DNA from 2 places in the Streptomyces sp. NPDC030840 genome. Region 2 is predicted to be linked to the other one. Evidence: riboswitches for the same ligand, from Rfam matches in the RefSeq annotation. Region 2 holds a riboswitch; the other holds the start of a gene.
What was found. A riboswitch is a leader RNA that binds a small molecule or an ion and turns the genes downstream of it on or off. The one in region 2 is predicted to bind S-adenosylmethionine.
Positions count from the first base shown of each region.

Region 1: another riboswitch for S-adenosylmethionine. It lies ahead of ACZ49J_RS12565 (aminotransferase class V-fold PLP-dependent enzyme); the one in region 2 lies ahead of thrC (threonine synthase).

Region 1 covers NZ_JBVIEE010000004.1:488,536-491,936, forward strand. The annotation lists gene ACZ49J_RS12560 (glycerate kinase family protein) at 1-528, shown strand, start outside; gene ACZ49J_RS12565 (aminotransferase class V-fold PLP-dependent enzyme) at 483-1,850, opposite strand; SAM riboswitch class IV at 2,030-2,146, opposite strand; gene trpD (anthranilate phosphoribosyltransferase) at 2,351-3,401, opposite strand, start outside.
Region 2 covers NZ_JBVIEE010000036.1:80,996-84,396, reverse strand. The annotation lists gene ACZ49J_RS43165 (alpha,alpha-trehalose-phosphate synthase (UDP-forming)) at 1-357, opposite strand, end outside; gene ACZ49J_RS43160 (glucosyl-3-phosphoglycerate synthase) at 529-1,473, opposite strand; SAM riboswitch class I at 1,665-1,811, shown strand; gene thrC (threonine synthase) at 1,830-3,125, shown strand; gene ACZ49J_RS43150 (MoaD/ThiS family protein) at 3,293-3,401, shown strand, end outside.

The sequences.
Region 1 (3,401 bases), on a different contig from region 2:
CGGGACCTCGCCGCCCCCGGCGCCGGCCTGGACGGCGGCGGACCCGGCATCGATCTCCGGTACGGCCCCGGGACCGGAGCCTCCGGCGGCCTCGGGGCGGGCCTCGCGGCCCTGGGCGCCCGCCTCCTCCCCCGCTTCGAGGTGCTGCTCGACCACCTCGACCTGGACGCCCGGCTGGCCCGCGCCGACCTGGTCGTCACCGCCGAGGGGGCGCTGGACCACCAGACGCCGCGCGGCAAGGTCCCGGCCGAGGTGGCCCGCCGCGCCAAACTGCACGGGCGGCCGGTGCTCGCCCTGGCGGGCACGCTCGGCGAGGGCGCGCACGAGGTGCCGGGCGTGGACGCCTGTCACGGCATCCTGCCCGCTCCGATGGCGCTGGCCGAGGCGCTGGTCCGGGCCTCCGAACTCCTCACCGACGCCACCGAGCGCGCGCTGCGCATGATCCTGCTCGGCGCCCGGCTACCGGTGCCCGCCGGGATGCCTCACGCGGAGGTGTCGGGCACGCAACGCCCGTCCTCCGTACGGTAGTTCCACCGGGCGCCGTCCCGGACGAGTTCCTTGACCGCGCGGACGAACCGCTCGACGTGCTCGTCCGGCGTCCCGGCCCCGAAGCTCACGCGGATCGCGTTGAGGGACTTCTCGCCGGGCGCGGCCTCGGGGGCGCCGCACTCGCCCTGGGTCTGCGGGTCACCGCCGAGGAGCGTCCGCACCAGTGGGTGGGCGCAGAAGAGGCCGTCCCGTACGCCGATCCCGTACTCGGCGGAGAGGGCGGCGGCGAAGTGCGAGCTGTTCCAGCCCTCGACGACGAAGGAGAGGACGCCGACCCGCGGGGCGTCCTCGCCGAAGAGGGAGAGGATCCTGACCTCGGGGACCTCGGCGAGGCCCGCGCGGACCGTGCGGACGAGGTGCTGCTCGCGGGCGACCAGGGTGTCGAACCCGGCCTCGGTGAGGGCCTTGCAGGCGGACGCGATGGCGTAGGCGCCGATGACGTTGGGCGACCCGGCCTCGTGGCGCGCGGCGGTGTCGTGCCACTCGACGTCGACGCCCCCGTCCGTGCGCCGGGACACCTTCCGGCTCGCGCCGCCGCCCGCGAGGTACGGCTCGGCCTCGCGCAGCCAGTCGGCGCGTCCCGCCAGGACGCCGGAACCGAAGGGCGCGTACAGCTTGTGCCCGGAGAAGGCGACCCAGTCGACGTCCAGCTCCCGTACGGAGACGGGGTGGTGGGGCGCGAGCTGGGCGGCGTCCAGGACGATGCGGGCGCCGTGGGCGTGCGCGGCGGCGGCCAGCTCGCGGACGGGCCACAGCTCGCCGGTCACGTTGGAGGCGCCGGTGACGCAGACGAGGGCGGGCCCGTGGGGGTCGCGGTCGGCGAGGGCGCGCTCCAGGGTGGCGACGGCCTCGGCCGGCGTGCGGGGGGCGTCGAGGTAGGTGACGCGGGCGCCGCGCCAGGGCAGCAGCGCGGCGTGGTGCTCGGTCTCGAACACGAAGACCTGGCAGCCGACGGGGAGCGCGGCGGCGAGGAGGCCCAGCGAGTCGGTGGTGGACCGGGTGAAGACCAGCTGGTCGTCGTCCCGGCAGTCGAGGAACTCGGCGACGGTCCTGCGGGCGTTCTCGAAGAGGTCGGTGGACAGCTGGGAGAGGTAGCCGGCGCCGCGGTGCACGCTGCCGTAGTACGGCGCGTACGCGGCGACGTCGTCCCAGACGCGCTGCAGGGCGGGGGCGCTGGCGGCGTAGTCCAGCGCGGCGTACGTGACTTCGCCACCGGTCACGAGCGGGACGGTGACGTCACGGCCCAGGACGGGCAGCGGGGTGTGGAGGGACTGGCCGGTGGCAGCGGTGATGACGGACATGGCGGAACTCCCGTGAAGGCAGGTGGGATTCACCGCGCGAGCGGCCGTGGTGCGGCGTTGCGTGGCTCAAGCGCGGGTGAAGGGGAAAAGGGTGTGCGGAGGCGGGGCTCTGCGGCCCTATCGCATTCGCTTGCTCACGGAAGGCTCCTCGACGACCAGGACCCCTGGTTATCGCGAGGGGTCCGCGCTTGCCGTAGACCTCGCTGCCTACGGCCTGGTCTTCACCCGGGGCACCCCGCCACGGACGGAGGGTTGCCGGACAGCCGGCCGGGGCCTTGTGACTGTCGCTCATGACCTGCCAAGCATCTTGCCACACGATCATCCGGGCGCAAGTGGGATGTCCGGATGGCGGGATGACGCGGCGCCGGAGGGGCTGGATGGTGCGGGGCGGCGCTGGCTGTTCTCCGGCCGCGACCGTGCTTTTCAGGGGCGCGGGGAACTGCGCGACCAGCCCCCCACTCACCCGCACCCGACGCACCCGCCCAGCCCCAGGGGCACCGTCACGCGTTGCTCGCCGTCACCCACCGCTCCAGCACCCGCCGTGCGGCCCCCGAGTCGATCGACTCCGCTGCCCTGTCCATACCCGCACGGAGCTGGGCCGCGAGCGGCCCGTCCCCCGGCTCCAGCGCCACCAGCGCCGCCGCCGAGTTCAACAGCACGGCGTCCCGCACGGGCCCCGGCTCCCCGGCGAGCAACCGCCGCGCCACATCCGCGTTGTAGGACGCGTCGGCACCCCGCAGCGCCTCCACGGGCACCAGCTCGAGACCGACGTCCCGCGGGTCGAAGGTCTCCTCCGTGACCTTGCCGTCCCGGACCACCCACACCCGCGACGTCGACGTCGTCGTCAGCTCGTCCAGCCCGTCGTCACCGCGGAACACCAGCGAGGAGTTGCCGCGCTCGGCGAAGACACCGGCGACGATGGGCGCCATCCGCGGATCGGCGACCCCGACCGCCTGGGCCCGCACCTTCGCGGGGTTGGTCAGCGGACCGAGCGCGTTGAACACCGTGCGGATGCCCAACTGCCCACGTGCCGCGCCCACATGGCGCAGCGCCGGATGGAACTTGATCGCGAAGCAGAAGGTGATCCCGGCCTCCTCGGCCACCTCGGCCACCCGCTGCGGGGTCAGTTCGAGATTGACGCCGAGCTTCTCCAGGACGTCCGAGGCGCCCGACGCCGACGACGCGGCCCGGTTGCCGTGCTTGACGACCTTCGCGCCCGTACCTGCGATGACGATCGACGACATCGTGGAGATGTTCACCGTCTTCGCGCCGTCGCCGCCCGTACCGACGATGTCGACGGTCGCGCCGGACACCTCGATCAGGTTGGCGTGCGCGTACATCGTCCGGACGAGGCCGGCGATCTCCTCGACGGTCTCCCCCTTGGCCCGCATCGCCACCACGAAGCCGGCGATCTGCGCGTCCGTGGCCTCGCCGCGCATGATCAGGTCCATCGCCCAGGCGGTGTCGTCCGCCGTCAGGTCGCGGCCGTCCAGCAGTCCGTTCAGCAGCGCGGGCCATGAGCGGCCCGCCGCGGTGTCGCCTCCAGCGGGG
Region 2 (3,401 bases):
GAACTCCGCGTCGAAGACCGGCTCCAGAGGCGTCTGGTACAGCATGTGGTGCACGAACCAGAGCACGGAGTTGGCGATGCCGTTGTACGCGTCCGCGTGCGTGGCGGCGTCGATGTCGAGCATCCGCACGCCGGGCTCGCCGATTCCGCGCCGTACGGCCTCGCGGTCGCCCTCGCTCAGTGCCGAGCACACCCACACCGCGCCGGCTTCCGGCCCGATCGCCGACAGCCCCGAGACCAGGCCGCCTCCGCCGCGCTTGGCGGTGAGCTCGCCCGTCGTCTCGTCCAGGGTGTACGAGACCGGGCCGCGGTTGGACGCGACGAGGATGGGGGCGCCGGTGGTGGAAGCGGAGGCCATGTTCGTCAACCTAGCCCCTGTCGCATCCGCTCAAACGTGCGGTTCCGTCGTGTGGCCCAGGGCGCCTATGAGCTCGGGGGGAACTGTTGTTGCGCGCGTGCGGGTTCGGCGTGGCTTGTCGCGCCCATGCGGCGGAGCCGCATATCGACACAGCCCCGCGCCCCTTTACGATCACGCCGCCTTGCGTTCCGCGTACTCCTCGATCTCCGTCATCGGCGGCCTCTCCTCCGTGTCCACCGAGTACGTGCGTGGCTCGAAGCCCGTCGCGCCCCGTTCGAACTGGGTCAGGGCCGGGCGGATCAGGTGGCCGCGGGCCAGGCGGAGCTGGGCGGTGCGGTAGATCGCGGCGGACATGCGGCCGAGGGCCTGGCCGTCCTGGTGGCGGTGCTTGCGGACGCCGACGTCGACCTGGGCGAGGGCGTCCAGGCCCACCAGGTGGAGGGCGTCGACCAGCATGCCGAGCTCCACCCCGTAGCCGACGGGGAAGGGGAGCCGTTCCAGCAGTGAGCGCCGGGCCGCGTACTCGCCGCCCAGCGGCTGGACGAAGCCGGCGAGCTGCGGCCAGTGCATGTTGAGCAGGGGGCGCGCCATGAGTTCGGTGACCCTGCCGCCCTGGCCCGCGGCGCCGCCGAGCGGGCGGTCGTACATCGCCTTGACCAGGTCGACGCCCGGGTCGGTGAGCAGCGGGCCCACGATCCCCAGGACGAAGTCCGACGAGAACTCCTTCAGGTCCGCGTCGACGAAGCAGACGATGTCCCCGCGGGTGACCAGCAGGGAGCGCCACAGGACCTCGCCCTTGCCGGGCACGGCCGGGAGACGGGGGAGGATCCGGTCCCGGTGCACCACCGTCGCGCCCGCGGCGGCGGCCACCTCGGACGTGCGGTCCGTCGATCCCGAGTCGACGACGACGATCTCGTCGACGAGCGGGACCTGCTGCATGAGGTCGTGACGGATGATGGCGACGATCTCGCCGACCGTCTCCTCCTCGTTGAGCGCGGGCAGCACGACACTGACCGACTGGCCCGAGTGACGTTTGGCGGCCAGGACGCGGTGGAGCGGGCGATCGGTCACGGACCAGGAGCGTGTGCTCAGCCAGCGCTCGACTTCTTCCAGCACAGTCTGGGGCTCCTCACTCTTCGACCACGGTAACTCTGCGTGTGATCCATCTCGCGGTTCGGACGGCTATCTCAACTCTCCTGGCCTTCGGTTACAGTCTTGAACAACGCGGATGACCATCGCATTGCGGGGTCACCGTCGCGTTTCAAAGATCAACAAGCACGTACACAACCGCAGACACAACCGCATACCGCTCATCCAGAGGGGCAGAGGGACACGGCCCGATGAAGCCCCGGCAACCCTCCAGCCGGTCTGACCACGTCGATGTGGTGAGGCTCCCGGCTAGGGAAGGTGCCAAATCCGTCTCACGGCGAGATGCGTCGTGAGGAAGATGAGGAGAAAGGGCCTCGCCTCACATGGCTGCGCAGACTGTTGCCACCGAATCCACCCCCGCCGCCGGCTCCACCGTCGACCTCGGCCCCGCCGCGGCCCTGAGCTGCCGCGAGTGCGGTCACCGCGTCCTCCTCGGACCGGTCTTCGCCTGCGAGGAGTGTTTCGGCCCGCTGGAGATCGCGTACGACTTCTCCTCCTACGACACGGAGGAGCTCAGGAAGCGCATCGAGGCGGGCCCCGCGAACATCTGGCGCTACGCGCCCCTGCTGCCCGTCCCGGCCGACGTGGCCGGCAAGCCCAACCTCAACCCCGGCTGGACCGCCCTCGTCAAGGCGGACAACCTGGCGCGGGAGCTCGGCGTGACCGGCGGACTGTATGTGAAGGACGACTCCGGCAACCCCACGCACTCCTTCAAGGACCGGGTCGTCGCCCAGGCCCTTGAGGCCGCGCGGGCCTTCGGCTTCACCACCCTCTCCTGCTCCTCGACCGGCAACCTCGCCGGTGCCGTGGGCGCCGCCGCCGCCCGCGCCGGCTTCCGCTCCTGTGTCTTCATCCCGCACGACCTGGAGCAGGGCAAGGTCGTCATGGCCGCCGTCTACGGCGGTGACCTCGTCGGCATCGAGGGCAACTACGACGACGTGAACCGCTTCTGCTCCGAGCTCATCGGCGACCCGGCAGGCGAGGGCTGGGGCTTCGTCAACGTCAACCTGCGGCCGTACTACGCCGAGGGCTCCAAGACGCTGGCGTACGAGATCTGCGAGCAGCTGGGGTGGCAGCTCCCCGACCAGATCGTGGTTCCCATCGCCTCCGGCTCCCAGCTGACGAAGATCGACAAGGGGCTGCAGGAGCTGATCAAGCTCGGGCTCGTCGAGGACAAGCCGTACAAGATCTTCGGCGCGCAGGCCGAGGGCTGCTCCCCGGTGTCCGTCGCCTACAAGGCCGGCCACGACGTCGTCCGGCCGCAGAAGCCGGACACCATCGCCAAGTCGCTCGCCATCGGCAACCCGGCGGACGGTCCGTACGTGCTCGACATCGCCCGCCGGACGGGCGGGGCCGTGGAGGACGTGAACGACGAGCAGATCGTGGACGCGATCAAGCTGCTGGCGCGCACGGAGGGCATCTTCGCGGAGACGGCGGGTGGCGTGACCGTGGGTGTGACGCGCAAGCTGATCGAGAACGGTGTCCTCGACCCCACGTTGACGACCGTCGTCCTCAACACCGGTGACGGGCTCAAGACGCTGGACGCGGTTGCCGGTACGGGGATGACGGCGACCATTCGTCCCAACCTGGACTCGTTCCGCGAGGCGGGCCTCGCGTAGGGCTCCGCCCGGAGCGCCGTAGGACTGCGGGGCGTCTTTGGACTGCGGGTTGTCCGTGGCTGGGCGCGCCCACGCGGCAGAGCCGCACAGTGATACAGCCCCGCGCCCCTTTTGGGGGCGCTGCCCCCCATCAACCACGAGCAGTACCCCACCGGAGGTCCCACCCCATGAGCGTCACCGTTCGCATCCCCACCATCCTGCGTACCTACACCGGCGGTCAGGCCGAGGTGGCCGCCGAGGGCGCCACCCTCGCCGAGGTCATCGCCGACCTGGAGA